One region of the Mesocryomonas fontinalis genome, then DNA from elsewhere that is predicted to be linked to it. Evidence: predicted binding sites of a transcription regulator. Region 1 holds the regulator's gene; each other region holds the start of a gene.
What was found. Region 1 encodes LexA, which represses DNA repair genes until DNA is damaged. Its sites were predicted from a motif close to TGTTCNNNNTGTGTTCNG; they were not measured.
Positions count from the first base shown of each region.

Region 2: the regulator LexA is predicted to act here: its motif matches at 6,612-6,629, upstream of ACZL02_RS22865 (YifB family Mg chelatase-like AAA ATPase).
Region 3: the regulator LexA is predicted to act here: its motif matches at 1,639-1,656, upstream of ACZL02_RS22015 (LexA family protein).
Region 4: the regulator LexA is predicted to act here: its motif matches at 5,634-5,651, upstream of ACZL02_RS10305 (ATP-dependent helicase).

Region 1 covers NZ_JBUZWG020000002.1:90,387-97,777, forward strand. Annotated here, with positions in the region: gene ACZL02_RS05600 (ComEC/Rec2 family competence protein) at 1-1,512, shown strand, start outside; gene lexA (transcriptional repressor LexA) at 2,573-3,292, opposite strand; gene ACZL02_RS05610 (molybdopterin molybdotransferase MoeA) at 3,367-4,581, opposite strand; gene moaC (cyclic pyranopterin monophosphate synthase MoaC) at 4,569-5,042, opposite strand; gene trpC (indole-3-glycerol phosphate synthase TrpC) at 5,039-5,869, opposite strand; gene trpD (anthranilate phosphoribosyltransferase) at 5,866-6,894, opposite strand; gene ACZL02_RS05630 (peptidylprolyl isomerase) at 6,891-7,391, opposite strand, start outside.
Region 2 covers NZ_JBUZWG020000012.1:49,638-57,028, reverse strand. Annotated here, with positions in the region: gene ACZL02_RS22885 (sulfate transporter family protein) at 1-744, opposite strand, end outside; gene nth (endonuclease III) at 1-6, shown strand, start outside; gene ACZL02_RS22880 (adenosine kinase) at 1,022-2,035, shown strand; gene ACZL02_RS22875 (PQQ-dependent sugar dehydrogenase) at 2,123-3,265, shown strand; gene ACZL02_RS22870 (HD-GYP domain-containing protein) at 3,488-4,864, shown strand; gene ACZL02_RS22865 (YifB family Mg chelatase-like AAA ATPase) at 4,990-6,522, opposite strand; gene gshB (glutathione synthase) at 6,708-7,391, opposite strand, start outside.
Region 3 covers NZ_JBUZWG020000011.1:35,016-42,406, reverse strand. Annotated here, with positions in the region: gene ACZL02_RS22020 (Y-family DNA polymerase) at 1-1,177, opposite strand, end outside; gene ACZL02_RS22015 (LexA family protein) at 1,174-1,608, opposite strand; gene ACZL02_RS22010 (MerR family transcriptional regulator) at 1,742-2,116, opposite strand; gene ACZL02_RS22005 (SOS response-associated peptidase) at 2,261-2,992, opposite strand; gene ACZL02_RS22000 (helix-turn-helix transcriptional regulator) at 3,030-3,230, opposite strand; gene ACZL02_RS21995 (class I SAM-dependent methyltransferase) at 3,773-4,726, shown strand; gene ACZL02_RS21990 (hypothetical protein) at 4,863-5,507, shown strand; gene ACZL02_RS21985 (hypothetical protein) at 5,671-5,922, opposite strand; gene ACZL02_RS21980 (DUF3140 domain-containing protein) at 6,186-6,551, opposite strand; gene ACZL02_RS21975 (DUF2934 domain-containing protein) at 6,578-6,775, opposite strand; gene ACZL02_RS21970 (PDZ domain-containing protein) at 6,863-7,057, shown strand; gene ACZL02_RS21965 (helix-turn-helix domain-containing protein) at 7,109-7,391, shown strand, end outside.
Region 4 covers NZ_JBUZWG020000003.1:477,438-484,828, reverse strand. Annotated here, with positions in the region: gene ACZL02_RS10325 (DUF2019 domain-containing protein) at 1-276, shown strand, start outside; gene ACZL02_RS10320 (DUF2019 domain-containing protein) at 403-789, shown strand; gene ACZL02_RS10315 (hypothetical protein) at 1,078-1,803, shown strand; gene ACZL02_RS10310 (DUF2019 domain-containing protein) at 1,912-2,226, shown strand; gene ACZL02_RS10305 (ATP-dependent helicase) at 2,447-5,608, opposite strand; gene ACZL02_RS10300 (dienelactone hydrolase family protein) at 5,822-6,700, shown strand; gene ACZL02_RS10295 (cupin domain-containing protein) at 6,710-7,201, shown strand; gene ACZL02_RS10290 (FAD-binding oxidoreductase) at 7,284-7,391, shown strand, end outside.

The DNA of each region.
Region 1 (7,391 bases):
GGGTTCGCGATGTTCTTGGTGCGGGCCGGGCTGGCGGCGATCCCGGGCGTCGCGCTGCGCTGGCCGATCAAGAAGATCGCCGCGGTGGCGGCGCTCGGCGTCGTCACCTTCTACATCCTCCTGTCCGGACGGAACGTCGCGGCCGACCGCTCCTATCTCATGCTGGCGATCATGCTGGTGGCGATCCTCGTCGACCGGGCGGCGATCACGCTCCGCAGCGTCGCGCTCGCCGCCATCGTCGTCCTCGCGATGGCGCCGCACGCGCTGATGACGGCGAGCTTCCAGATGTCGTTTGGCGCAACGGCGTCGCTGGTCGGCGTCTACGGCCATGTCGCGCGGGCACGGGCGCGGCGACAGGTGGACGCGCCGCCGCCGGGGCGGGTGCGGCAGCTGGTGGTGTTCCTCGTCGGGCTCGGCGCCTCGTCGCTGATCGCCGGCACAGCGACGGGCCCGTTCGCGTCCTACCATTTCCAGCGGATGGCGCCTTTCGGCCTGTTCGCCAATCTCCTTGCCCTGCCACTGTTCTCCGTCTGGATCATGCCGCTGGCGCTGTGCGCGGTCGTCGCCATGCCCTTCGGCCTCGATGCTGTGTTCCTGATCCTGATGGGGCAGGGGCTGAAACTCGTGTTCGGCATCGCCCACTTCCTGCACGACCATCTGCCGGACACGCCGACGGGGCTGCTGACCCCGGAAGGCCTGGTGCTGCTGTCGGTGGCGCTGCTCCTCGCCTGTTTCCTCGCCAGCGGCCTGCGCTGGCTGGCCTTGCCGGTCGCCGCGCTCGGTCTGGCGCTGGCGCCGGCGACAGGGCCGCGGCCGGAACTCCTGGTGTTCGAGGACGGGCGTGAGCTGGCGCTGATCGGGGCGGGGAACGTGCTGGTGCCGCTGCGGCCGAAACCGAACGGGTTCGTGCTGACGCAGTGGCAAAGGGCTTATCCGGACGGCGCGCATCCGGCGGAGGCTGACGTTCCAACGGACGCCGGCGCGGCTGGGTTTCGCTGCGAAGCCCTGATGCCTGCGAGTGATGTTCCGACGGCGAGTTCCTTGCCCTTAGCTGCCGCTCCCCAGCCTTTACGTTCGAAGCCGCCGCTCCCCGGCGGTGCCGCAGGGCCCGCCATCGGCACAAATGCGCCGGTGCCGGCAGTACCAGCCGTCGCTGTGAGGCGGGCGCCCCGGCCGATGCAGATCTGCCGGGCGACGACGCGGAGCGGGCTGAGAGTGGTCTGGACCGACGACTACCGGCAAATCGGCACGGCCTGCGATAGCGCGGACGTCGCCATCGTGGCACGGGCGGCGCGGCGCGAGGCGTGCCGGTCAGGCGCCGCGCTGGTGACGCTGCGCACGCTACGGCAGACCGGCTCGCTCGCCATCTCCCGCTCCGCCGCTACGGGCCGTGCCGAGATCACCGCCGCGATCGCGCCGGTGCCGGAGCCCTGGCAAGTCCAGCGGCTGGCGCCCTGGCCCGAAATCTGGCGGCGGGCGGTGGAAGCTCAGCCGGAGAAGCCGGGTCCGTGATGGGGGGGCTGGGATGTGGTGCCGGGCGTTCGCGCTCCCCTCATCGGCCTGCCGGCCACTTCTCCCCGGAGGGGCGAAGAAGGCGGCTTTGGCGTGGCGGCAGGAGCGCTGCTGGCGCTTGATACCGAGGGGGAGAGATTGGCGTCTTCTCCCCTGCGGGGAGAAGGTCGCGGCAGCGGGATGACGGGGGCGGCACAGGCGGAGGGCGCCGTGGAAGCCGCCATGGCCGGGCGTTCGCGCTCCCCTCATCGGCCTGCCGGCCACTTCTCCCCGGAGGGGCGAAGAAGGCGGCTTTGGCGTGGCGGCAGGGGCGCTGCCCGCGCCAGATACCGAGGGGGGCGATTGGCGTCTTCTCCCCTCGGGGGAGAAGGTCGCGGCAGCGGGATGAGGGGCGGCACCGGCGGAGGGCGCAGAGGATGCTGCCGCGGGCGGGCGTTCGCGCTCCCCTTATCGGCCTGCCGGCCACTTCTCCCCGGAGGGGCGAAGAAGGCGGCTTTGGCGTGGCGGCAGGGACGCTGCCGGCGCTCGATACTGAGAGGGGCGGTTGGCTTCTTCTCCCCTGCGGAGAGAAGGTCGCGGCAGCGGGATGAGGGGGCGGCGGCGGAGGAGGGCGCGGTGGATGTTGCGATGGGCGGGCGTTCGCGGCCCCCTCATCGGCCTGCCGGCCACTTCTCCCCGGAGGGGCGAAGGAGGCGGCTTTCGCGTCGCGGCAGGAGCGCTGCTGGCGCTTGATACTGTGGGGGCGATTGGCGCCTTCTCCCCTGCGGGGAGAAGGTCGCGGCAGCGGGATGAGGGGGCGGCACAGGCGGAGGGCGTGGTGGATGCTGCCATGGGCGGGCGTTCGCGCCCCCCTCATCGGCCTGCCGGCCACTTCTCCCCGGAGGGGCGAAGGAGGCGGCTTTGGCGTGGCGGCTTGCGCGCTGCCAGCGCTCGATACTGAGAGGGGCGGTTGGCGTCTTCTCCCCTGCGGGGAGAAGGTCGCGGCAGCGGGATGAGGGGGCGGCGCGGGGATTGCGGGCGGGTGCCCTGCAACGCGGCTGGAGAGCCTGCGCCGGCCTTGTCAGTACTTGCGGATCAGGCCGACGAGCTTGCCCTGGACCTTGATGCGATCGGAGCCGAAGCTGCGGGTCTCGTAGGCGGGGTTGGCGGCCTCGAGCGAGATGGTGTCGCCGCGGCGGCGGAAGCGCTTGAGGGTTGCCTCCTCGTCGTCGACCAGCGCCACGACGATCTCGCCGCCTTGCGCGGTATCGCCCCGGCGGATGACGACGGTGTCGCCGTCGAGGATGCCGGCCTCGATCATCGAATCGCCCTTCACCTCCAGCGCGTAATGCTCGCCGCCGCCGAGCATGTCCGGCGGCACGAAGATCTGGCTGCCGCTCTGCTGGATCGCCGAGATCGGCACACCGGCGGCGATGCGGCCCATCAGCGGGATTCCGACCGGTTCGCTGTCGTTGGCGGCCGGGCGAATGCGCTTGGGCAAGGGGTCGACGGACGTCTCGGAGCTGGGCTCGCGGCGGGCCGTGGCCGGCTCGGCGTCGACGCTCTTCGCCTTGGCCGGCGCGACCGAATCCGGCAGCTTCAGGACTTCCAGCGCCCTGGCCCGGTTTGGCAGCCGGCGGATGAAACCGCGCTCTTCCAGCGCCGTGATCAGCCGGTGGATGCCGGATTTCGAGCGCAGATCCAGCGCATCCTTCATCTCGTCGAAGGACGGCGGCACGCCCAATTCCTGCAATCTCCCATGGATGAACATCAGGAGATCGTGCTGCTTGCGCGTCAGCATTTCCGGCGATCCTTGTTAAAACAAAACCTGAACAAAGCTATCTGTTCTAGTTGTGTTCTGCAAGGGCCGGAAGCTTAGTCGAGCGCGATGTAGCGGCAGGAATCGCCGGATTTGGCCGGCGGCGCATGGGGTTCGCGCAGGAGCAGCACATCGGCGCGGGCATAGACCGACAGCAGCGACGAATCCTGGCGCCCGAAAGGCGTGACGATCGGCACCACCGCCTGCGATTCGCCGAGCGTCGCCCGGATGAAGTCGGCGCGCTGGTCGTTCGCCGGCATGTCGGTGCCGAGGATCGCCTCGCGGTAGAGCGGGCTCGCCGGGGCGCCGCTGAGGGCGTGGACCAGCGGCTTCAGGAACAGCGTGGCGGCAACCATCGAGGAGGCGGGGTTGCCGGGGAGGCCGATCAGCCGGGTGCGGCCGATGCGGCCGGCCATCAGCGGCTTGCCCGGCCGCATCGCGACCTTCCAGAAGTCGAGCGCGACGCCGCGGGCGGCGAACACCTTGCCGACGAGGTCGTGGTCGCCGACCGAGGCGCCGCCGATAGTGACGAAGATGTCGACGGCGTCCGTCACGGCGCGGTCGAGCAAGCCGCCGATGACGGCCTCGTCGTCTGGCGTAATGCCGTAGTCGAGCGCCTCGCCGCCGGCGGCCTCGACCATGGCGGCGACCCCGAAAGTGTTGGAGGCGACGATCTGCGAGGGCCCGACCGGCTCGCCGGGCATGACCAGCTCGTCGCCGGTGGCAAGGATCGCCACGCGCGGACGGCGCAGCACGCTCACCATCGGATGGCCGCCGCTGGCCGCCAGCGCGATCGTGCCGGCGCCAAGGCGCGTGTTCGCCTGGATGAGGATGTCGCCCGCGGTAAAGTCGGCGCCGGCCTTGCGGATGTGGCGGCCGCGCACGGCCGGCTCCAGCGGCAGCATGGTGGTGACCGTGGGCCGCTCGGCGTTCTCCTGGATGAGGATCGCGTCGGCCCCGTCCGGCACCGGCGCGCCGGTGAAGATCCTGACGGTCTCGCCCGGGCCGACGCCGCCGTCGAAGGCGCGCCCGGCGGCCGATTCGCCGATGAGCGTCAGCGGCTGGAAAGGGCCGGCCGTATCGTCCGCCCGCACCGCGTAGCCGTCCATGGCGGAGGCGTCGAAGTCGGGCTGGGTGCGCAAAGCGGGCAAGTCGGCGGCGATGATGCGGCCGCGCGCGGCGCGCAGCGGCACGGTCTCGGTCTCCGTCACCGCGACGGCATCCTGCATCAGCGCGGCGAAGGCGTCGGCGACGGAGATCATGCCGACCAGTCGCCGGAACGGCCGCCGGATTTGGCAAGCACGCGAATCGCCGAGATCTGCATGCCGCGGTCCACCGCCTTGGCCATGTCGTAGATGGTGAGGCAAGCGACGCTGACGGCGGTCAGCGCCTCCATCTCAACGCCGGTCTTGCCGCTGAGGCGGACCGTCGCGGTGACGCGCAGGCCCGGCAGAGCCGGCTCGGCGGCGATGTCGACGGCGATCTTCTCCAGCATCAGCGGATGGCAGAGCGGGATGAGGTCCGCGGTCTTCTTCGCCGCCATGATGCCGGCGAGGCGCGCGACGGCGATGACGTCGCCCTTCTTGGCGCCGCCGGCCTCGATCAGCGCCAGCGTTTCCGGCAGCATCAGCACCAGCCCCTCGGCGCGGGCCTCGCGCACGGTCTCGGCCTTGTCGCCGACATCCACCATGGTGGCGGCCCCGGTGGCATCGAGATGGGTGAGGCCGGTCATGCGGCCGTTCCGGCGGTCGCCAGCGTGGCGGCAGCGGGGCGGGCGAGAAGGGCGCGCGTGGCGCCCTCGACGTCGGCCTGGCGCATCAGGCTTTCGCCGACGAGGAAGGTGGCGATGCCGACGCGGCCGAGCCGGGCGCAGTCCGCCGGGGTGAAGATGCCGCTCTCGCCGACGAGGATGCGGTCGTCCGGCACGAGCGCCGACAGTCGCTCGGCGGTGGAGATGTCGGTCTCAAAGGTCCGCAGATTGCGGTTGTTGACGCCGAGGAGCGGCGAGCGAAGTTTCAGCGCACGCTCGGTTTCGGCCTCGTCGTGCACTTCGATGAGCACGTCCATGCCGAGGTCCATCGCCACCGCCTCGAGCTCGGCCGCACAGCCGTCGTCGATCGCGGCCATGATCAAGAGGATCGCGTCGCCGCCCCAGGCGCGGGCCTCGAACACCTGGTAGGCGTCGAACATGAAATCCTTGCGCAGCGCCGGCAAGGAGCAAGCGGCGCGGCCCTCGGTGAGGAAGCTCGGCTGGCCCTGGAAGGACGGGGTGTCGGTGAGGATGCTGAGGCAAGCGGCGCCGCCGCGCTCATAGGCACCTGCGAGAGCTGGCGGGTCGAAATCGGCGCGGATCAGCCCCTTCGACGGGCTGGCCTTCTTGATCTCGGCGATGAGGGCGACGTCGCCGGCCGCGTGCTTGCGGCGGATCGCCTGCGTGAAGCCGCGCACCGGGTCGGCGGCGCGGGCAAGGGCTTCCAGTTCGGCCAGCGGCAGGCGCGCCTTGGCGGCGGCGATCTCCTGGAGCTTGTAGGTCTCGATCGCCTTCAGGATGTCGGTCATGCCGGTTCTCCGATGCGCTGGGTGACGCCGATCAGCCGGTCGAGCGCCGCGCGCGCCTTTCCGGTATCGACCGAAAGGCTGGCGGCGCCAAGGCCTTCGGCAAGGTCGGCGGCATGTCCTGACATCACCAGCGCGCCGGCGGCGTTGAGAAGGCAGATGTCGCGGTAGCCGCCGGGAGCGCCGTCGAGGACGCCGCGAAGCTTTTCCGCATTGTGCACGGCATCGCCGCCGCGGATTTCCGACAGGTCGGCGCGGGCAAGCCCGAACTCTTCCGGCTCGATCGCAAAGCGGGAGATGACCCCGTCGCGGAGGGTGACGATGTCGGTCCGGCCGCAGACGGTCATCTCGTCGAGGCCATCGCCGTAGACGATCCAGGCGTTCCGTGTGCCGAGCGCCTTCAGCGTCTCGGCAATCGGCTGCAGCCACTGCTCGGCGAACACGCCGACGAGGAGGTTCTGGACGCCGGCGGGGTTGGCGAGGGGGCCGAGCAGGTTGAAGATCGTGCGCGTGCCGAGTTCGACCCGGCTCGGGCCGACGAAGCGCATGGCGGCATGGTGTGTCGGCGCGAACATGAAGCCGAGACCGGCCTCGGCGATGACGGCGGAGATTTGCGCCGGGGTCAGGTCCACCTTGACGCCGAGCGCCATCAGGACGTCGGCGGAACCGGAGCGCGAGGAGAGCGCGCGGTTGCCGTGCTTGGCGACGGTCAGGCCGCAGCCGGCGAGCACGAAGGCCGCACAGGTCGAAACGTTCAGCGTGCCGGCATGGTCGCCGCCGGTGCCGACGATGTCGATGGCGTCGTCGGGCGCCGTCACCGTCGCCATGTTGGCGCGCATCACCGAGACCGCCCCGGCGATCTCGTCGACGGTCTCGCCGCGGACCCGCAGCGCCATCAGGAAGCCGCCGATCTGCGACGGCGTCGCCTCGCCCGACATCATCACGCCAAAGGCGGCCTCGGCCTCGGCGCGGCTCAGCGCTTCGCCGCCCGCCACCTTCGCGATGTAGGGCTTCAGCGTCTGGCTCATTGCGGCATGGCCTGCGCCGCCTGGATCGCCGCTGGGTAGGAGACGACCTTGTAGGCATCCTGCAGCACGTTGACGTAGCTCTGGACGATGTCGGACTTCATCAGCGACGCGAGCTGGCCGTCCTGGTCGGCGGGGAAGCTTGCCAGCGGATCGAGCGGCGGGGCGACCTCGGTCACCTTCAGCACCAGCTTCGACGAATCGGCGGTGGCATCGGCGACGGCGGCCAGCCCGGTGGTGCCGGAGAACACCGCGCGCGTGGCGTCGTCGCCGAGTTCCTGCGCGCCGCTCTGGCGGGTGATAGAGGCGGCAACCTGCTTGGTGAGCTTCTCGGACGCTGCGATGACGTCGATGGTCTCGCCGGCGTCGAGGCGCTTCTTCAGCGCGGCGGCGCGCTCGGCGAGCAGGCGGTCGGCCTCGGTGGCCTTCCAGTCCTCGACCACGCGGGCGCGCACCTCGTCGAGCGGGCGCTGGTGCGCCGGATCGACCTTGGTGACCTC
Region 2 (7,391 bases), on a different contig from region 1:
TCCTGAAAGCCGCGCCCCGGAAGGCGCCGCCAGCGGCGGCAGGCCATGCTCTCGCGCCGACACGCGCTGGTGCAGGTGCACCATCATTGCCGCGGCGAACAGCGGCGTCAGCAGGTTGAGGAAGGGCACCGCCATGAAGGCGGCGATCAGCAGCCCGGCGCCGAAGACCGTACCGGCATAGCGGCCGCGCAGGGCCTTGGCCTCGCCCTCGCCGCGATAGCGCATCGCCGCGAACTCGAAATACTCCCGGCCGAGGAGATAACCGTTCACCACGAAGAAGGCCGCGATGTTGATCCCCGGCACGAGCAGCAGGAAGAGCGCGAGGACGTTGCCGAGAATGACGATGCCGAAGAACTTCGCCGACAGCACCAGACCGGGCAGGAACGCCATCGCCGTGCCGGCCCGGGAGGCAGGATAGGCGTCGCGCTCGACCACTTCCGCGACGTCGTCGAGGAACAGCGAGGCGATCAGCGCGGAGATCGGTCCGATCAGGAAGGCGAGGAGCACGGCGAGCATCAGCCCGCCAACCCAGCCTGCCGCGGTCGACATCTGGTCGATCCAGGCCGGCATGTCCGGCATGAGCCGTGCCAGCGTCGGCAGGATCGCCGACTGGAACAGCGCCTCGATGCCGAACCAGAGCGCCACCAGCACCACGACGGACAGGCCGAGCGACTTCCAGAGCGCGGCGCGAAAAGGCGCGGAGAAGAGGGCGCCGAGCGCTGCGAAGGCCGAAGCGAAGATCATCTGACACTCCAGGAGGGCCCGGCGGGAACCGGTCCGTCCTGAGATAGGCGGGGGCAGGTGTGGCGGCAATGCCGCTGCCCTTGCCAGCCCTCCGGTACCCGACCCCTTGCCCAGATCCGGCACCCTGCACCCAGCGACTGGCCAGACGCCCCGCCCGACGATCCGGCGGCCGGCCTGGCAACGGCCTGGCACCCAATCCGGCACCGCCGCGCACCGGCGTCTCGCCATGCCGTCGCATTCCCGCTAAGGCATGCGGCAACCAGATGAGGATGGCGCCATGACCGACTACGACGTGCTGACGATCGGCAATGCCATCGTCGACATCATCGCCCAGAGCGACGACGAGTTTCTCGTCGCGCACGCCGTGCAGAAAGGTGGCATGACGCTGATCGACGCTGCGCGGGCCGAAACGCTCTACGGCGCGATGGGCCCGGCGGTGGAGACCTCCGGCGGCTCGGCCGCCAACACGGTGGCCGGCGTCGTCAGCCTCGGCGGCACCGGCGCCTACATCGGCAAGGTCTCGCGCGACGCGCTCGGCACCATCTTCACCCACGACATCCGCGCCCAGAAGGTGCGCTACGACACCGCACCGCTCAGCGGCGAGCCACCGACCGCCCGCTCGATGATCCTCGTCACGCCGGACGGCGAGCGCTCGATGTCGACCTTCCTCGGCGCGTGCGTCGAACTCGGCCCCGACGACATCGACGAGGCGCTCGTCGCCGCGGCGAAGGTGACGTATTTCGAGGGCTATCTCTGGGATCCGCCACTGGCCAAGGAAGCCATCCGCAAGGCGGCCGCGATCGCCCACGCCAATGGCCGCGAGGTGGCGATGACGCTGTCGGACGCCTTCTGCGTCCACCGTTACCGCGCCGAGTTTCTCGAGCTCATGCGCTCGGGCACGGTCGACATCGTCTTTGCCAATGAGAGCGAGGCGCTGGCGCTGTACGAGACCGAAGACCTCGCCTTGGCCCTGCAGCGGATCGGCGAGGATTCCAAGCGCCTGGCCGCGGTCACCCGCAGCGAGAAGGGCTGCGTGATCGTCGAGGGCGGGAAGACGACGGAGGTCGCGGCAGCGCCCCTGGCGCGGCTGCTCGACACCACCGGCGCCGGCGACCTCTTCGCCGCCGGCTTCCTGCGCGGCTACACCGCCGGGCTGCCGCACCAGCAGAGCGCGATCCTCGGGACGATCGCCGCCAGCCACATCATCGAGCAGATCGGCCCGCGCCCGCAGCAGCAGCTGCAGCGCCTGCCGGCCGCCCGCGCGATCCTCGACACCATAGCGCCGGCATAAAGCCGGGATCACGATAGCGCCAGAACGCTTGGCATCGGCCGTGACCGGACAGAGGTAGGAAGGACCAGCCCCTTTCAGGAGACCTCGATGACCCGGTTCCTTCTCCTCGCCCTCGGTGCCACCGCGCTGTCCGCTGTCCCGGCCGCTGCCGTCGACCGCTCGGTCGACAGTGCTGCGGGAACCCTGCGGGTTACCACGCTGACCGAAGGCTTGACGTCGCCCTGGGGCATGGAGTTTCTGCCCGGCGGCACGCTTCTGGTGACCGAAAAGGGCGGGGCTCTGCGCCTGGTCTCGCAGGAGGGAGCCGTCGGCGAGCCGATCGGCGGCCTGCCAGAGATCGATGCGGGCGGTCAGGGCGGGCTTCTCGACGTCGCCCTGGATCCAGACTTCGCTGACAACCGCTTGGTCTATCTCAGCTATTCCGAAGCGGGCGACGGCGGCAACTCGACCGCGGCCGGCCGCGGCACGCTGTCTACGGACGGCACCCGGATCGAGAACTTCCAGAAAATCTTCACCCAGCTGCCGAAATACGAGGGCAGCAAGCATTTTGGCTCGCGCATCGTCTTCGGTCCCGAGGGCCACCTCTTTCTCGGCCTCGGCGAACGGTCCGACACGCCAATCCGCGAGGGGGCACAGAGGCTCGACAACCATCTCGGCAAGGTGGTGCGGATCAACCGCGACGGCACGGTGCCAAATGACAACCCGTTCGTCGCAACCGAGGGTGCCCTGCCAGAGATCTGGTCCTACGGGCAGCGCAACATCCAGGGCGGCGCCCGCCATCCCGAGACCGGGGCCATCTGGTTTTCCGAGCACGGCCCGAAGGGCGGCGACGAGGTGAACGTCGTGGAGCCCGGCCGGAATTACGGCTGGCCGGTCGTCTCCTACGGCGTCAACTACAACGGCACGCCCGTCGGCTCCGGCCAGGCGACCGGCGAAGGCTTCACTCCGCCCATCCACCAATGGACCCCGGTGATCGGCGCGTCCGGCATGGAATTCTACACCGCCGACACGATCCCGGCCTGGAAAGGCAGCGCCTTCTTCGGGGGCCTCGCGAGCACCGACCTGGTGCGCCTCGGGCTCGACGGCACGACCGTGACGGGCGAGGAGCGCCTGTTGAAGGAACTGGGCCTGCGCATTCGCGATGTGAAGCAGGGTCCGGACGGTGCGCTTTACGTGCTGGCCGAGGACAGCGGCGAAATCCTGCGCATTGCGCCGGAGAACGCTGGCTAGCCCGGCAAGGGACCGTGTCCCGGGATGTCGGCAGGAGGATAACGCAGCCTCTCCCTGCCGGCGCCGGGCAATGGTTGACGCCGGTGTTCCGGCCCGCTGATCGATAAAAAGCTTCGTATTCGTAGGGCTTTCACCATTGTGGCAAGAGGGTGGCGGCACGATACGCTGCTTTAATATCGGGAAGGCAAAAAGGGCAGGTTCGCTGCTCAGGACCCCGATCCCATGCCCTCCCCGATCAATGCCATCGTCGCAGATCTCAGTCCCTCCGACCTCCTCGGCGCGCTCAGCCACGCGCTCGATCTGACGGAGGGTCAGCCGATCGGCCACTGCGTTCGCGCGACGTGGATCGGCATGAACGTCGGGCGGGAGATGGGATTGTTGGAAGCCGAGCTCTGGGAACTCTACTACGCCGTTATGCTGAAGGACCTCGGGTGCTCGTCGAACGCGGCGCGCATCTGCGAACTCTATCTCGCCGACGATATCGGCTTCAAGCGCGACTTCAAAACGGTCAGCGACAGCCTGCCAAAAGTCCTTGGCTTCGTCTTTTCGCATACGGGCCTGAATGCTGGTTTGACCGAGAGGCTGCGGACCATTCTGAGGATCATGAAAGGCGGCGGCGAGATCGCCAACCGACTGATCGAGACCCGCTGCCAGCGCGGTGCGGAGATCGCGGCGCAGTTGCGCTTTCCCGAGCCCGTGTGCCGGGCGATCCACTCGCTCGACGAACACTGGAACGGGGCGGGCCGTCCGGATCATCTGGCCGGCGATGCGATCCCGGTCTATGCGCGGATCGCCCTCCTCGCCCAGGTCGTCGACGTCTTCCACCGCTCCGACAGCCGGGCGGCGGCGATCGCCGAGGTCACGGCACGCACCGGCACCTGGTTTGATCCCACGGTGGCCGCCGCCTTTGCCCGGGTCTCCCGTTCGGAGGACTTCTGGGCCATGCTGGACGCGCCCGACGTCGATGCAGCGGTCCGCCGGCTGGAGCCGCGCCGGGCGGTGATCGTCGTCGACGAGGACTATCTCGACGACATCGCCCGCGCTTTCGCGCAGGTGATCGACGCCAAAAGTCCCTTCACGTCGGGGCATTCCGAGCGGGTCGCCGTCTATGCCGACATGATTGCCACCGAGATGGGCAAGCCTGCCGGCGAGCGGCGCTGGCTGAAGCGAGCGGCGCTTCTGCACGACATCGGCAAGCTCGGCGTCTCCAACGCGATCCTCGACAAGAAGGGCCCGCTCGACGAAGCCGAGTGGCGGTCGATGCGAGACCATGCCGCCATGTCCGAGAACATCCTGCAACGGGTTCCCGCCTTCGCCGCGATGGCGCGGATCGGCGGCGCCCACCACGAGCGTCTCGACGGCAAGGGTTACCCCCGCGGCCTTGCTGGCGCCGAGATCGATATCGAGACCCGGATCGTCAGCGTCGCCGACGTCTTCGACGCCCTGACGGCGCACCGCCCCTACCGCGCGGCGATGGCGATCGACGCCGCGCTCGCGTTGATGCGCCGCGACGTCGGCACCGCCTTCGACCCGGTCTGCTTCGCCTTGCTCGAACGCGCCCTGGCCGGCATCGAGAACGATCTGGCGCGCGCTGCCTGAGCTGGGGGCAAACGCTGTCGCACTCGTGCCAGCATTTCGGTCGGTCCAAGCGATAAAGGCTGCAGGGCTGTTTTTGCTGGTGCGTCCGACGTCTCTCGCGTAGCGCGGGTAGGACACACCGCCGCTCACGCTGCCGCCCTCAGCCGTTCGCCGGCAACGCGGTAGGAGATCGCCTCGGCGAGGTGCACGCGGCGCACGGTTTCGTCGCCATCGAGATCGGCAAGCGTCCGGGCGACTTTCAGGATGCGGTGATAGGCGCGGGCCGAGAACTTCATCTGCTCGGCCGCATCGCGCAACAGACGGGCACCCGGCTCGTCCGGCGCGGCGACGGTCTCGATGAGCGCCGCCGAACAGGTTGCGTTCACGGTGGCGGCGGCCATTCCGAGCCCCTCGTATCGCTCCCTCTGGATCAGGCGGGCGGCTTCGACGCGCGCCTTCACGGTCGCCGAATTTTCCGCTGGCGCAGGGCGGATCAGATCGAAGGCGGTGACCGCCGGCACATCGACGCGCAGGTCGATCCGGTCGAGCAGCGGCCCGGAGAGGCGCGCCTGGTAGTCCGCCGCGCAGCGCGGGCCGCGGGCGCAGGAATGTCCGGGCTCCCCCGCCATGCCGCAGCGGCAAGGGTTCATCGCCGCCACCAGCTGGAAATGGGCGGGATAGGTGACGCGGTGATTGGCCCGGGCGATGACGCTCTCGCCGCCCTCGAGCGGCTGGCGCAGCGAATCCAGCACCACCGGCGAGAACTCCGGCAGCTCGTCGAGGAAGAGCACGCCGCGGTGCGCCATCGACACCTCGCCCGGCCGCGCCCGCAGCCCGCCGCCGACCATGGCGGCCATCGAGGCTGAATGGTGCGGCGCGCGGAACGGCCTACGGTCCGACAGCTTGCCGCCGGCAAGCTCGCCGGCGATCGAGGCGATCATCGACACTTCCAGGAGTTCGCGCGGCGTCAGCGCCGGCAGGATAGACGGCAGGCGCTGCGCCAGCATCGACTTGCCAGAGCCCGGGGGCCCGATCATCAAGAGGTTGTGGCCGCCGGCGGCGGCGATCTCCAGCGCCCGCTTGGCGACGATCTGCCCCTTGATCTCGCAGAGGTCGGCGAGATTGTCCGGCGCGGCGCGGATCGCCGGCGCCGGCCGCGATAGAACCTGGGTACCCCGGAAATGATTGGCGAGCTGGATCAGGCTGCGCGGCGCGAGGATCGCCATGTCGGCGCTGGCCCAGGCCGCCTCCGAACCGCAGGCGGCCGGACAGATCAGCCCGAGACCGAGGGCATTCGCCCCCATCGCCGCCGGCAGCACGCCGGCGACCGTCGCGATCATACCGTCCAGCGAGAGTTCGCCGAGCACCATGAAGTCCGCCAGCGCATCGGACGGGATGGCGCCGAGCGCCGCCATAAGCCCGAGCGCGATCGGCAGGTCGTAGTGCGAGCCCTCCTTCGGCAGGTCGGCCGGCGCCAAGTTGACGGTGACCTTCTTCGGCGGCATCGAGAGGCCCGAGGCGTGCAGTGCTGCCTGCACACGCTCGCGGCTTTCGGCCACCGCCTTGTCCGCGAGCCCGACGATCTGGATGCCGACCTTGCCGGGCGCGATCATCACCTGGACGTCGATCGGGATCGCCTCGACACCCTGGAATGCCACCGTCCTGACCCGAGAGACCATGCCGCGCCCCACCGGAAAGGCGCCGGCCGAGGTTACAACCCGCCGCGATCACCACAACCCGAACGCTAGCTGAGATCTACCAACGCAACAAGAACAGGAAGGGAACAAAGACGGTGGCCGGCCACCGAGATCGCATAGGCCTCGGTGGTACGCATGTCGCCTGCCCTGATCCGGCGCGCGGGCGCTCAGCTTCGGGTGGCGGAAACCTTGGTCTCGATCGCGTCCCAGAGGAGGCTGGCGATATCCGCTCCCCCAAAAGCCTTCACCTCGCGGATGCCGGTCGGCGAGGTGACGTTGATCTCGGTCAGATAGTCGCCGATCACGTCGATGCCGACGAAGAGCAGGCCGCGCTCCTTCAGCGACGGTCCGATCCGCGCGCAGATCTCGCGCTCGCGTTCCGTCAGTTCGGTCGCCTCGGCTCTTCCGCCGACATGCATGTTGGAACGCGCATCGCTCTCGGACGGCACGCGGTTGATCGCGCCAGCAAACTCGCCATCGACCAGAATGATGCGCTTGTCGCCCTTGCGCACGTCTTTCAGGTAGCGCTGGACGATGAAGGGCTCGCGGAACAGGAGGCCGAAGGTCTCCATGAAGGAGGTGAGGTTGCGGTCCTCCTTGGTGATGTGGAAGACGCCGGCGCCGCCATTGCCATAGAGCGGCTTCATCACGATCTCGCCGAACTCGGCGCGGAACGCGGCGACCTCGAGCGGATCCTTGGTGATCAGCGTTTCCGGCATCAGGTCCGGGAATTCGGTGACGAAGATCTTCTCCGGCGCATTGCGCACCGAGGCGGGATCGTTGACCACCAGCGTCTTCGGGTGCACCCGCTCGAGGATATGGGTCGAGGTGATGTAGGCCATGTCGAAGGG
Region 3 (7,391 bases), on a different contig from region 1:
CCGGTGCGATGGTACCGCGGCCGAACCTGCCGTTCACCGCATCGATCACGCCCATCAACCTCTCGGACTGCCCTCGGTCCCTTCGATCGAAAAGCGGCCGAGGTGCGGTACCGGCGCGGATCAGATCGTCCATTATGATGCCGGCTTTCGCGTACCGGAAACCATCTCGATAGATCGCCCGAGCGCCACGCTGAGCGGCGCGGATGAGGTCGAGGGTATCGTTCGACGCCTCGGGCAGATGCACTGTCGTAGAGCCAGAGTACCGCGGGTCGCGAGAATTGAACTCACTGGTATGCATGAAGACTGACAGGTGAGAGGCTTCCAGGCCATGGCGGCGCAGCTTCTCGCCGGCTCTGGTCGCATATGCCGACACGGCTTCTAGGATGCCCGCCAGTGACGTTACGGGTTTGCCGAAGGATCTCGTCACCGCGCAGCCTTTCCGCTGTGGGGCAACGTGCTCTAGTGCCAAGCACTGGACTCCCCGCAGTTCCAACACGGTCCTCTCACCGACGACGGACAGGAGCCGGCGAGCTAAGGTCAGGTCGAGGTCCCGCAACTGGGAGACCTTCTCGACGCCGATGCCGATCAGCTTCCGCTCCGAGGCTGGGCCGATCCCCCACACCTCGCCGACGTCGACCTTCGCCATCCATGCCGAGCGAGAGGTTTCGTCCGTCAGATCACAGACGCCGCCGAGCTCGAGGTTCTTCTTGGCAATGTGGTTCGCCAGCTTGGCGAGGGTTTTCGTCGGACCAAGACCAACGCAGGTTGGAACGCCCGTCCATTTCAGCACCGTTGATCGAAGGTCGCGGCCGTACTCGACGAGATCCCGCCGGGTAAAGCCGGTGAGGTCCAGGAAGCTCTCGTCGATTGAGTAGACCTCCACATCGGGCGCCCATGCCCGGTAGATTGAATTCATCCTCGCCGACATGTCGCCATACAGGGTGTAGTTCGATGAGAAGACGGCCACGCCCTCGTCCCGGCAAAGGTCGCGGAGCTTGAAGAAGGGCTCCCCCATGCGGATGCCCAGAGCTTTCGCCTCGGCGGTTCTCGCAACAGCGCACCCATCGTTGTTGGACAGGACGATCACCGGGCGGGTGGCTAGCTTCGGGTCGAAGACGCGCTCGCAAGAGCAGTAGAAGCTGTTGCCGTCGATCAGGGCGAGGACGCGGCCGGTCATTTCCGTGCAGCCGGCTTGCGGAGCCAGTGCACGTTGCACCGAGCGACGCCCCAGATCTCCACGTCGGCGATTTCCGGCAGATCGAACGCCGGCATGTCCCGGTTCTCGAATGACAGGCGAGGCCTGGCGCCATCGAGGTGAAGGCGCTTCAGGCTGCGCTCGCCGTGCACGATGACGACAACGACGTCGCCATGCCGCGGTGTTAGGCTGCGGTCCACGACGAGCAGATCGCCGTCATAGATCCCGGCATCGCGCATCGAATGCCCGTCGACCTTCCAGAGGAATGTAGCTGGCGGGTTCCGGACGATCAGGCGGGTGAGATCTATGCCCTCGTCGAGGAAGTCGTCTGCAGGCGACGGAAACCCGGCGCAGAGGCCATAACTGAAGATCGGGATTATGATCTCAGCTTCAATTCGAACCCGCGCCAGCATTCCTATTTCCCTCTCGAAACGTCATCCGAAAGGAACGAATAGGGAACATAATCACAGGTTCGGGTCAACGGGTGGCGGGAAGTGGGCTTTGAAATCGGCCATGACGCCGCCTAGGTCGATTAGGGAGGAGCGTTCAGGCGGCTTGATGCTGGGACGGTAGACGTATGGCAGCGATTTCGTCCGAAATGTCGCCGAGAACTTTCTGAAGGTGCTCGATCTCCGCGGAGACCTCGCCGCGCCGCCGGTGTAGCGCCTCAATTACATAAACTTCCGACTTGGCTCCGAGCAGCTGCTTCACCTCGACGAGCGAGAAGCCGAGGTGCGCGAGATGCGTGATCTTCTGTAGGCGGGCCATATCAGCGTCGCTGTATCGGCGGCGCGTGCCTGAGCTGCGCTGTGGCGAGATTAAATAAATCTCTTCATAAAAGCGCACTGTGCGTTGGGTAACGCCGACCAGTGCAGCGACGTCTTTGATGCTGTGCGGATGGGAATCTTTAATTGCGGCCAACTAGCGCTCCCGATATGCGGACTAGGCGCCTGCGGAATGGAGGTGTCTTTGCCATGAAGGCTTACTGATGGTGAAGAGTTCCGAAGGCAGCACATGACTGTCGACGAATGCGTGCATCTGCGGCGCCAGCTGATTGCCGAGTGATTATTCGCTTCGTAGAGCGCCTTCGCCATCCTGCTTCTTGCCTCGGGCTACGATACCTAGGACGCCTTCCGGCATTGGACGCTGCAGTGCCTTTGCCTCGGACCAGTCCGCTCGCATCCACACGTCCATTTCCTCGGCCGCGGTGAGGATCACGGGCATGGCCTTGGGGTGAATGGCGCCGACAGTCGGGTTAGGCTCGGTGGTGAGGAAGCCGAAGCAGTCGACCGTAACCTCGCCTTCCCGCGCCTTCCTGACAGACGTCCAAGTCGTCCAGATGCCGGCGAAAGCCATCAGCGGCCGATCGGCGCCGGCGGCGAACCAGACGGGCTCCTTGGCCGCGGCATCCCATTCGCTGAACGACGTGAAAGGCACTAGGCACCGGTTGGCCGCTCCGAGCCAGCGCGTCCAATGCTTTGATGCGGTGTTGCGGATGTTCGTGGTGCCGGCGTCCGGTTCGGCCTTCAGCAGTGCCGGGAAGTCGTATGGCTTACCTTTCGCATCGAGCTTTTCAGCACGCTTCTTTGTCGCCTGGAACAGCGCCTGCGACGAGCTCGGCATCCCCCACCGAACCATCGACAGTTCGCGCTCGCCATCGACGGTGCGGACGATCGGCGCTGGGTAGTCGGGGAATATGCCAGGCAACGGCGGAAGGTTGCCCGTGGTGTCGCGCATCGCCCGGGTGAACTCGAGGATGGCCGTCTGGCCCTTGGTGACGCTGTAGAGGTTGCACATCGGACATCATGTGGCCGGCCAAGGGCACGCGTCCAGTTCAGCGCTCGGCTTTTCGCTCCTCGATCCAGGCATCGACCTCATGGAGGCTCCAACGGACGCACCGCGGGGTAAGGGGGATGGACTTCGGGAACCGGCCCTTCGCCATCATGTCGTAGATCGATGTCACGCCGAGCCCGGTCTTCTCCCGGACAATCTTAATCGGAATAAGCGCGTCGCCACGGTAAGTGTTATCGCCCATCGTCGAGCTCCGATAAAAGGCCTTTTGCGGAGGCAATGGCCATACGGCGCGGCGCTAAAGCACGGATCGCGCAGCGGCCCGGCTCTATCGGTCTGAGGGCGGCGTCCCTGCCGGCTGAGTGTCAGTCAGGCACGAACCGGCGACACCTCTGCAAGATATGCCGCCGGCCACGTTTCACCTGCTTCAATGCGGAACCTGGATAATGGGACAACGCTGGTGAGCGATCCTAGTGCCGCGGTCCTTGCGCCACCCTTGCGCTCCGAGCCTGTGGCCTTTTCAGTACCTAACCCGGCGCGTCCTTCACAGAGCTTGGCGGCTTTTGTCGTTTCAGGCGTGGCCTTCCGGCTCGCTATCATCAAGCTCGAACTCCTTGCGGATGCCAACGAGACTGCGCAGCGTCTCGATTATCTTTGCCGCCTCGCGCAGAAGCGCTCCACCAGCAGCTGATCGGCCAACCATTGGTTGGCATGAGCCCAATCATCTGAAATGAACTACGCGCATATCCGTTCGGCAAGACGGACCGTCATACTTGAAAGGTTCTGATGTCAAAATTTGATGCAAATGCCGAAACGGCTTTCACAAGCATTTCTAGTGCACAGGCAGAAGCGAATGCCGTCGCAAGAGAGTTTGGCGTTGTGCCCGATCTTCATTCAAACGATTTCATCCTGAAATTTATGTACGAGGACGCTGGCGCCGAACGTGCCGCAAGCGTTCCTCGGCAGTTTTTCCAGTCTGGCGAGGATACAGCCAAACTACTCGCGAACACGATGGCCGGCGCCCAAGTCACAAGCATATTAAGTTCGAAACCCCAGCCTTTGCAGGTGCTAGAATTCGCCTCCGGGTATGGGAGAGTAACAAGGCACCTGCATAAGCACATTCCCAACGCGGAGTTCACCGCCTCTGATATTCACGTTGAGGCTGTCGAATTTTTGAAGAAGCTCAACTTCAGCGCTGTTCGTTCCGAGTCTGTGCCCGAACTGTTTCGGATGCCGAGGCTCTACGACGTCATCTATGTGTTCAGTTTTTTTACGCATATGCCGAAGTCAACTTGGGGCAGATGGCTGGCTGCGCTTGAGCGCACACTATCGCCCAACGGCATTCTAATTTTTACTGCGCACGGCCGCATCATGCAGAATTTGATGAAGATCACGGAGCTTGATAACGACGGATTCTTCTTCCACCCCATAAGCGAGCAGCATGACATCGACAAAAACGAATACGGAAACACCGTCACCGAATTTCGATATGTATTTTCTGAAATAGAGAAGACAGATTTGCAGCTAGTCGAATTTAAGGAAGGCGGTGCCGGGGCGCACGACCTTTATGTCTTGCACAAGCCCGATAAAATCGGCGCTACGGCAAAAGAAAAGTCGGAGGTCGTACACCTCCGCGCTCAGTTGCAGGCTATGCATGGCTCGAGGTCATGGCGGGCGACTGCGCCTATGCGCAAAATATCGACTTTGATATCGTCGCTGCGAAGCCGCTGGCTAAGCTAGAAGCAGGCGTAGTGCTTGCGGACGCTAGCCATCACGGCCTTTTCGTCGGCTTCGGTGATGTCGTGGCGAAGTTCATGCTGATCGGCGCGACCATTGCGGGCCCTGACGCCCTTCGCCGGGATCGGGAGGCGGGCCGGTGAACAATGCTCCGACGAACGACCCGATGCTGGCCCTCACCGAAAAGCTCGAGGCCGCGCTGGCCCAGCAGCTCACCCTCCCGAAGGCCGAGGCTGATCGGCTGGGAGAGACCACAATCTCGGACCTTTACGGAGCGCTCTGGCGCCAGACGCCAGCGACAAACAGCATGGAAGGCGCTGCCGGCGCTCTGCGGGCAATGGTCGGGTTCAACGACATGGAGCCTTCCGACCTTGCAGTCATCGGTTCCGTGCTGACCTTCCTCGAGCGGGACAATGCGGCGCCGCCCGCTCTCATGCTGGACGATCAGAACGCAGCTCTGTCAATCGACGGCCTCGCAATCGCGGAAACAGTCGCCGTTGCCGAAGCGCTGCGGACGATCCGCGGTGCGCTCTCCCCACTGATCATGCAGGAGACCAGCAAGCTTGTCGTGGCGGTGCTAGAGCGGCTTTACGACCGGAACCGCAAGGAGCTGTGGCAGGTGGCCGAGGCGATCCGCGCCGCGGTGCCGGCAAGCCTTAGCGAAGTGCACGACCGGACCGACTTCCTCCTGTCAGAAGCGATCCATTCCGGCGAGGCCTTCGACTATCTCGCCGAGATCCTGGCCGAGGGACAGGGGCAAGCCGCGGAGATCAAGGCACGATGATCCTGCCTTTCCCGCTGCTATTCCGTATCTGGATCTCCGTTGCCCTCATGTGGGTTGCCAACCGCCTTGCGAAGGCAGCAGGTTGGATCACCCCGGAAATTGAGGCATGAAATGAAAAGGGGGTGGGTACGCTGTACCTGCCCCCTTCCCTCTGCGCGGCGGTCTAGCTGGGCATGCCCTGCGTCGAGTCCGCGTCGTCGTCTGGATCCTCACCCTCTTCAACGGGAATCACATCATCTCCGCTGGTCAGGTCGTCATCCTCGATCACACCTACGCCATCCTCGTCGTCGGGGAGGATGATCGGCTCACCGTTGCCGGGGTTCTGAGACGACTGATCCACCGGCTGCCGCGGGATGTCGCCAATACCACCGCCGTGGCTCGCGTCATCAAGATTGCTGTTCTCGGTCTTGGACATGACTTCCTCCGGTTGGTCGAAGGTGGAAGGACGGTAAAGCTCAGTCGTTCCAAGCTGGCGGCATATCGCTGGCAAAAGCCGGGCTGAGCTTGTCGACCATTTAACGATCCGTTAACCATGTTCACCAGGCATGGGAGACGTAGATGCGTTCAGGAAAGCGAGTAATCCGGGTAATGGCGGCTGTGCTCACCATTCTGGCTACGGCTTACGAGGCAGCAGCGAAGTCAGGGTTTCTCTAGGTCCACCTGCCCTCTCGTTCCACGCTAATCCTTTGACGGATCGTGCCCCCAGTTCTTCAGCGAGTAGGTCCAGTTGGTCTTGCTGATATCGCCGTCAGGGCGCTGCTTGAGATGCCGCTTGATGTAGCCGACGACCTTCGCCATGTGCGCCCAGTCATCGTCACTGAGTTCATCCTGGGTCGAGTTCTTGATATCGATTATGCGGCGCCCAGACTTGTGCCCCGTCGACTCTCCGCCACCTGTCTTGCCGCTCGATGCGGCCCCTGACTTCGTGTCGCCGACTGACTTCGACTCTATCGTCTCGAGCCATTTCTCGAGCGCTGCTGGCGTCATGTTGACGAGCTCGCGCCACTCTTTCCATGTAACTGCATGATCGGCCATGTCATTCATCCCTGTTGGATGATGAGAAGTGGTGGTCACTTATCGGATGGCAAGCCGGGCTCCCGCTGCCCACTCATCGCGCCTGAGGACGTCCTATGGCGGCGATCCTGGTCACCTTCGATCTCTTGCGAAGCCTGTGCCCAGAATTCGTGCTCGCGCCCATCCGGGCGGCCTGCGAGCTCCCAAAGGCTATATGCCCTTTCACGAACTTTCGGGGTGTTATCAATTGTCATCTCGCCCACCCATTTTGCTGCACTGCGCTGGAGCTTTTGTATGCTCCTGTAGTTGCCATCAGATTAGCGCCACAAGGACGAGTAGCAATGCCGACTGTTAGCTGGAAAGACGTCGCCTTCACCGAGACCGCAGGCCCCGCCAGCTTTGGAGATCAGACCCTCACCATCAAGGACGAACACATTGCCCGGTGGAAGGAAGATCCTGACGGTCGCTATGCCGTGATGCCGGCGCCAGAGGGCAATTCGCCTACCGATCTCGGGAAGTTCTACCCCAGCCTTTGACGACGGCAGCCATGATGCGGCAGCCTCCCGATATCCGGAGGAGTGCATCAGATGAAACCCGAGGTACGAACTACGGCTGTAGACAGCGATACTCCTCTGACGCTTGGCCACTGGCCTTTCCCGCCGATCGGCCTCTCCCGCGCTCAGGCGAGCATCTATCTTGGCATCGAGCCGAAAGAATTCGAGCGCTTGGTCGCCGCAGGTGAAATGCCGCAGCCTCGCAGCCTCGGATCTCGGAAAGTCTGGCATCAGCAGGAGCTTGAGACAGCCTTTGATCGGCTGCCAGCCGGTGGTGCTCCGAAGGCGAAGGAGGTGGCGCCAACCGCTTGGAAGC
Region 4 (7,391 bases), on a different contig from region 1:
GATACAAAACGGTTCAATCGCTTGTGCGACAAGATCGTCGCAATCGAGCAGGAACTTAGATCGCGGCCCGGGGACGGCCGGCGAGCTTTTCTGACGTTGCACGACCACCCGAATGATCAGGTTCGCCTGAACGCCGCAGGCGCGACGCTGGCGATCGCGCCGGAGAAGTCTCGGAGGGTGTTAGATGGGATCAGGCGTGTGGGATTCGGCATCCAGTCCTTGAGTGCGGGGATGTTGGTGCGGGCGCTAGACGATGGGAGTTATGTGCCGACGTGAGTTTATGGCCACCGAAAGGCGTTCCCGCCTGTCGCAGATCGAGTGTGCTGACATGAACGATCGGATACGCCATCGGCACGATGGCCGTCAGCCTGGTGCCCTGGAGAGCGTCGGTAGCTTCATGCCATGACCATCGTCCCATTGAGCAATTCTGAGCTTGAGGCTCTTAGCGCGGACGAACTCGTCCAGCGCTTCGCCGACAGCGGCACGGCACAAGACGAAGCCGAGCTGGACGACGAGATTTCGTGGTTCAATGGGCTCTATCAAATGCATGAGGCCGTAGAAAACGAACTACGTCGACGACCGGGCGACGGCCGGCGGGCGCTGATGGCGCTGTTCCACCATCGGAGCGGTCGAGCCCGGCTCAATGCTGCCATAGCCTTGCTCGCGGTTGAGCCGGTCGCAGCGCGACGAATGCTCGAGCAAATTCGCGATTGGAGGATTCCGCCCTGCGCTGCAGACGCCAGCGGTATGCTGCGCTCGCTGGACGACGGGCGGTATGTTCCGAGTTAGAACGGCAACGACATTTTCCTATGCTGAGAAACGCGGATCGTATGACGACCCGAGGGGCGTGACTTTTGCACAGGCCGCGCCCTGCGCTCCCGAACGTGCGCTGCCTTAACGAACTCCTCCAGAATGCGCTTCTCGTTCGCGCCGTCTGCCGTGGCAGCTGTGTCGTTGCCTTCGATGCGCCGAAAGCTTAGCTTTCTCTCTTTATTCCTATATATCAACTAATTCAGGATAGTTTTCCTCCTGACATCTCTTTCGGAATAATATCCTTCTCTGGGTGAGGAGGAATTGATGAGAGTAGAGAGGGAAAGTTCGGAGCATATTCGCGAATTGCTGGCTCGGCAGATGAAGGTTCGCGGCTGGCGCGTCCTTCTGGCGCTCGCGAGACTGCAGCGCCTGACGCTCAAGGCTGGTTTTCGCGAGTCACAGCCCCGCTGGCCGAAGGGCAGCGGCGACATCAGCGGCGAATGGCGGGACGAGGGAAGGCGCCGGGAAGGAACCCGGACTGCCGCGGTCGAGGTCTACATTACCCGACAGCCGCCGTCGGGCGACCCGAAGACACCGCCGAAAGTGCCGCGGCTGCGGCCGCCGTCATCTGGCACGGGTCACAATGGCGGCCCGCCGCTGGAGGACCCACCCCAGATTCCGAAGGACCGGCCGCCGACGAAACACCAGCGCATTCGCGTCGCCAAGGCGCTCGCGCGCTGGATGGCGAAGGCTGCGGCGCGTCGGCTGCTTGGGCCGCTCGGGCTGGTCGTCGATGTGGTCGAACTCGTGGAATGGCTGAACGCGTACTATCCGGAGATCGAGAGCTATTTCGATGCGCCAGAATCTCTCGACGAACTGCGGCGGCTCGCCTCTTCAAAACAGCCGGGCTACGAGATCCATCATATTGTCGAGGAGGCTTCCGCATTGAAAGACGGTTTCCCCAACTCCATTGTTAACGGTCCACAAAATCTGGTCCGTACTTCCGAAGTACAAGCATCACGCGATAACGGGCTGGTTCGCGCGTATTAATGAAGAATATGGAGAGCTTTCCCCAAGGGATTATCTCCGCGGAAAATCATGGGACGAAAGGTTTTCTGTTGGTATCGAACGAATGATCGAGGAAGGGGTTCTTAGGCCATGACGATAGAAAGATTGAAGAGCGCAAGCGCCCCGGTGTTGGTAGGAATATTTCGCGACATATGCCTAGCTCAGGATGACGCAGAGATCGAAGGTGATACTGCAAGATACAACAGACTGTTTTTTGATCGGATGAGTCTCAAAGAGGAACTTCAATCGCGCGAAGGAGATCAACGGCACCTGCTTGTTAGACTCTACGACGATATCAATCTTCGGGTGAGGCTGTATGCCGCCTTGGCGACGTTGGCCGTCGTACCAACGGAGGCCAGAGCGGTACTGCAGCAACTTCGTGATTGGCGGGTGCCCCCCCTATAGTGGGGAGGCAGCCAGTATCCTGAACAAGCTTGACGACGGCAGCTTCGTGCCGAGGTAGTTTTACGACTAGTTAGGTCAGGACATGATGAGTCGTCGCGCGAGCCACGGCGGATCGGCGGCCTTGTGTCGCTGCGCGGCGAGCCTGCATCGCCGCTTATCCGCTGTCGGCGAGCTTCTCCTCGAAGGACGGAGGAGCGCCGGCATCGCATCCTGCCGACCCTCACGCCCCCTGCACGTACCCGTCCAGCACGCGCTTCTGGCCCGCGCGGTCGAAGTCGACCGTCAGCTTGTTGCCCTCGACGACCGCGACGGTGCCGTTGCCGAACTTCAGGTGGAAGACGCGGTCGCCGATGGTGAAGCGGCTGGCCTCCTGGATGACGGATTTGGCGACCAGTTCGCCCTGGATCTCGCGCGGGCCGCCGGCGCGCGCGGCGGCATAAAAACCCTCGCGGGGTGGTGGCTGGTTGGAGCCCGGCGAGACGCTGCCGCGGGCCGGCGGCTGCATCCGGCCGGCAAAGCCGGTGGCGTCGTTGAAGCCGGGCTGGCCGCCGCTGCCGGCGGCGGTGCGGGCACTGGTGCCGCGCGTGCCGGGGGAGGAGCCGGCGGGGCGGCGCGAACCGGCGGGCGTGCCGCTGCCCTCGGCCGCACCGAACTCGTCGTCGTCGTCGGGTGGGACCTGCGAGAACTCGTGGTCCTCGAAGCCGGCCTTCTTGGCGCTCTCGGAGGCATAGCGGTCGGCCTTGACGGAAACGTTACTGCGCGGATTGGCGCCGGTCGCGCCGCGCTCGCCGTAGCTGATCGCGGTGTCCTTCGGGCCGGAACGGTTGCCCCAGGCGGTGTCGCGGCCGCCGGCGGCGCCGCCGCCTTGCTGGGCGCGCGCGGCTTGCGCCCGCTTCCAGCCGGGTGTCTGGTAGGAGGTGGTGGAGAAGGCGTCGGCGTCCCAGCGCGAGGCGCCGTAGCCGCCCATGCCGCCGGCGCCGTAGCCGCCATAGGAGGTCGACGGCTCCATCACCTCGACATGCGCCTCCGGCAGCTCGTCGAGGAAGCGCGAGGGGATGGTCGACTGCCAGAGGCCGTGGATGCGCCGGTTGGAGACGAACCAGATCTTCACCCGCTTCTTGCCGCGGGTGATGCCGACATAGGCGAGCCGCCGCTCCTCCTCGAGGCCGGAGCGGCCGCCGTCGTCGAGCGCCCGCTGGTGCGGGAAGAGGCCTTCTTCCCAGCCGGGCAGGAACACCGTCTCGAACTCGAGGCCCTTGGCCGAATGCAGCGTCATGATCGAGACGGCGTCGAGCTCGGCGTTCTGCTCGGCGTCCATCACCAGCGAGACATGCTCGAGGAAGCCGGGCAGGCTCTCGTAGAGGTCCATGGAGCGGATCAGCTCCTTGAGGTTTTCGAGCCGTCCCGGCGCCTCGGCGGAGCGGTCGTTCTGCCACATCTCGGTGTAGCCGCTCTCCTCGAGGATCATCTCGCCGAGGTCGGTGTGCTTCATCGTGGCGAGAAGGCCGGACCAGCGCTGGAAGTTGGCGACCACCTCCTGCAGTGATTTCCGCGGCTTCGGCTTGAACTCCTCGGTGGCGGCGACCTCCTCGGCGGCGGCCATCATCGGGATGCCGCGCGCCCGGGCATGGTCGTGCAGGAAGCGAATGGCGGCGTCGCCGAGGCCGCGCTTCGGGGTGTTGATGATGCGCTCGAAGGCGAGGTCGTCGGCCGGCTGCACGACGATGCGGAAATAGGCCAGCGCGTCGCGGATTTCCTGCCGCTCGTAGAAGCGCGGGCCGCCGATGACGCGGTAGTTGAGGCCGAGGGTGACGAAGCGGTCTTCGAACTCGCGCATCTGGAACGAGGCGCGCACCAGGATCGCCATGTCGTTGAGCTTGTGGCCCTGGCGCTGAAGCTGCTCGATCTCCTCGCCGACGCCGCGCGCTTCCTCCTCGGAGTCCCAGCCGGCGTGCACCTCGACCTTGTCGTCGGCCGGGTCGGACTTTTCGGTGAACAGCGTCTTGCCCAACCGGTCCTCGTTGTGCGCGATGAGTTTCGACGCCGCGCCGAGAATGTGGGCGGTCGAGCGGTAGTTGCGCTCCAGGCGAATGACGGTCGCGCCGGGAAAATCCTTGTCGAAGCGCAGGATGTTGTCGACCTCGGCGCCGCGCCAGCCATAGATCGACTGGTCGTCGTCGCCGACGCAGCAGATGTTGACTTGATTCTCGCTCGCGCTGTCGCCGCTGCGCGGCTCGCTCCGCGGGGGCGCGCCGCTAGGCGCGACGGCCGGTCGGCCTACGGGGGCTTCGCCCCACGGGGGAGGGATGTTTTCGCCGTCGTCGATAGGGGTATGGGCGAGGATGTCGGCGTAGCCTTCCGGATAGCCCTCCGGTGCGTTTTCCAGTTCCTCGTAAGCGTCGGGATAAGCCTCTGACGCGGCGGGTCCTTCCAGGGCGGTGCCGCCTGCGGCCGACGCGCTCTTCTCGACAAGTCGCTCTGCTGGATCGGGAGAGCGTTTGGCGGAAGGCTGCGCATCCGCGCGCCGCTTCGGGCGCTGCGCCAGCAGCCGCAGCCAGAGATACTGGGAGATGTTGGTATCCTGGTACTCGTCGACCAGGATGTACTTGAACCGCCGGTGGTAGTCGGCGAGGACGTCGGGATGCGCGCGGAAGATGGCGATCGGGTGCATCAGGAGATCGCCGAAATCGGTCGCGTTGAGCGCGACGAGGCGGTCCTGATAGGCTTGGTACAGCTCGCGTCCGCGCCCGTTGGCGAAGGCACGCGCGTCGCCCTCCGGAATGTCCTTCGGCGTCAGGCCCTTGTTCTTCCAGCCGTCGACGAGGCCGGCGAAGGCTCTGGCCGGCCAGCGCTTGTCGTCGAGCTTCTCGGCCTGGATCAGCTGCTTCATCAGCCGGATCTGGTCGTCGGTGTCGAGGATGGTGAAGTTCGACTTCAGCCCGACCAGCTCGGCATGCCGGCGCAGGATCTTGACGCCGATGGAGTGGAAGGTGCCGAGCCAGGGCATGCCCTCGACCGCGCCGCCGCCGACGAGGAGGCCGATGCGCGTCTTCATCTCGCGCGCCGCCTTGTTGGTGAAGGTCACCGCGAGGATCTGGCTGGGGAAGGCCTTGCCGGTGGCGAGGATGTGGGCGATGCGGGTGGTCAGCACGCGGGTCTTGCCGGTGCCCGCACCGGCCAGCACCAGCACCGGTCCTTCGGTCGCCTCTACCGCGGCGCGCTGTTCGGCGTTGAGGCCCTCGAGATAGTCCGGCGCCTTCGGACCGCCGCGGGCCGCCAGCGCGCGCGCCGCGATGCCGCCGGCGCGGGGGGCCGGGGGCCGGCTCTCGCCGTCGGGCCGGGACGCGCCGTCGGGCCGGCGGGGAATGCTGGAATCGCTCATGTCCCCTATCTAATCGGCTGTCCGCCGGAACACTAGGGGAACGCGGTCACACCTCGGTTCCCGCCGACCGCCGGCGAACGGGCGGCGATCTGCGACAACCCTTCGGACATTCGGTCGCGCTATCTGCGCCATCCCATCCAGATATTTGGTCGCGCCGTGGTTGATCCGGCGGGGTCAGCCTTTAAGCTGAGGGCCAGACGAGGGAGAGACGAGATGACAAAGACGCCCGCCATTACCCAGGCGATGATCAATGCCTATGACGAGTACACCCATCTGACGCTCGACCGACGGGGCTTCATGCAGAAGCTGACCGGCCTTGCCGGTTCGGCCGCTGCCGCCGCCGCGATCGCGCCGATGCTGGGGGCCTCCAACGCCGAGGCGGCGATCGTGCCGGAGGGCGATCCCGGCATCGAGACGTCCTGGGTCCTCTTCAGCGCCGGCGAGACCGAGATGAAGGCCTATCTGGCGCGGCCGAAGGATGCGGCTGGTCCGCTCCCCGGCGTCATGGTGATCCACGAGAACCGCGGCCTCAACGCGCATATCCAGGATGTGGCGCGGCGGCTCGCCAAGGCCGGCTTCGTGGCGCTGGCGCCGGACTTCCTGTCGGCGAACGGCGGGACCCCGCCGGACGAGGACAAGGCGCGCGATCTCATCGGCACGCTCGATCCCTCTGTGACCACGGCGCTCGCCAAGGACTCGGCGGACTGGCTGACGAAGGCCGACGGCGTCAACGGCAAGGTCGGCGCCGTCGGCTTCTGCTGGGGCGGCGGTCTCGTCAACGACCTCGCCGTCGCCGATCCGGCACTCGCCGCCGGCGTCGCCTATTACGGCCGCCAGCCGAAAGCCGAGGATGTGGCGAAGATCAAGGCTGCCGTCATGCTGCACTATGGCGGCCTCGACGACCGGATCAATGCCGGCATTCCCGCCTACCGCGATGCTCTCGAGAAGGCCGGCGTGGAGCACCAGATCTTCGTCTACGAGGGCGTCAACCATGCCTTCAACAACGACACGTCCGCCGCCCGCTACGACAAGGCGGCGTCCGATCTCGCCTTCGAGCGCACGACGGCATTCCTGAAGGCGAAGCTTACCTGAGGAGGGGCCATGCTGCACTATCTGCATCCCGATCCACTCGGCGAGATGCCGAACAGCACACTGCCGCTGATCGTCGCGGCGGGGGCTGTCGGCCCCGATCTGTCGGAGAATGCCGTCCACGATCTCCTGCGCAGCCACGGCTGGCAGGGGACATGGACGTATACGGTCTACGACTACTGGCATTATCACGCGGCCGGGCACGAGGTTCTCGTCTGCATCGCCGGGCATGCCCGCATCGGTTTTGGCGGCGATACCGGCGAGGAAGTGGAGATGACGCCCGGCGATGCGGTGATCATCCCGGCCGGGGTCGGGCACAAGCGGCTGTCCGCCTCGCCCGATTTCCAGGTCGTCGGCGCCTATCCGCCCGACCAGAACGGCGCCATCACCCGCGCCGGCGCGATGGCGCTGGTGGTTGCGGCGCGCTCGATCGGCCAGCTTGCGCTGCCGGCGATGGACCCGCTCAGCGGCGATGAGCCCGGTCGCCTCGCGGCGTGGCGGTAGCGGCAGAAACCCGCAGACCAAGGCTCTGGCGCGACCCTGCCGCTTTATGGCATGCCCGTCGCACGAAAGCAGGAGAACGGGCATGACACTGGCCGACATCAGGCGCGAAAGCGCGCAGCCTCGGACGGGAACGGCCGCGGCCGTGGCGGCCCTGAAGGACAAGTTCGGCGAACGCCTTTCGACCGGTGCG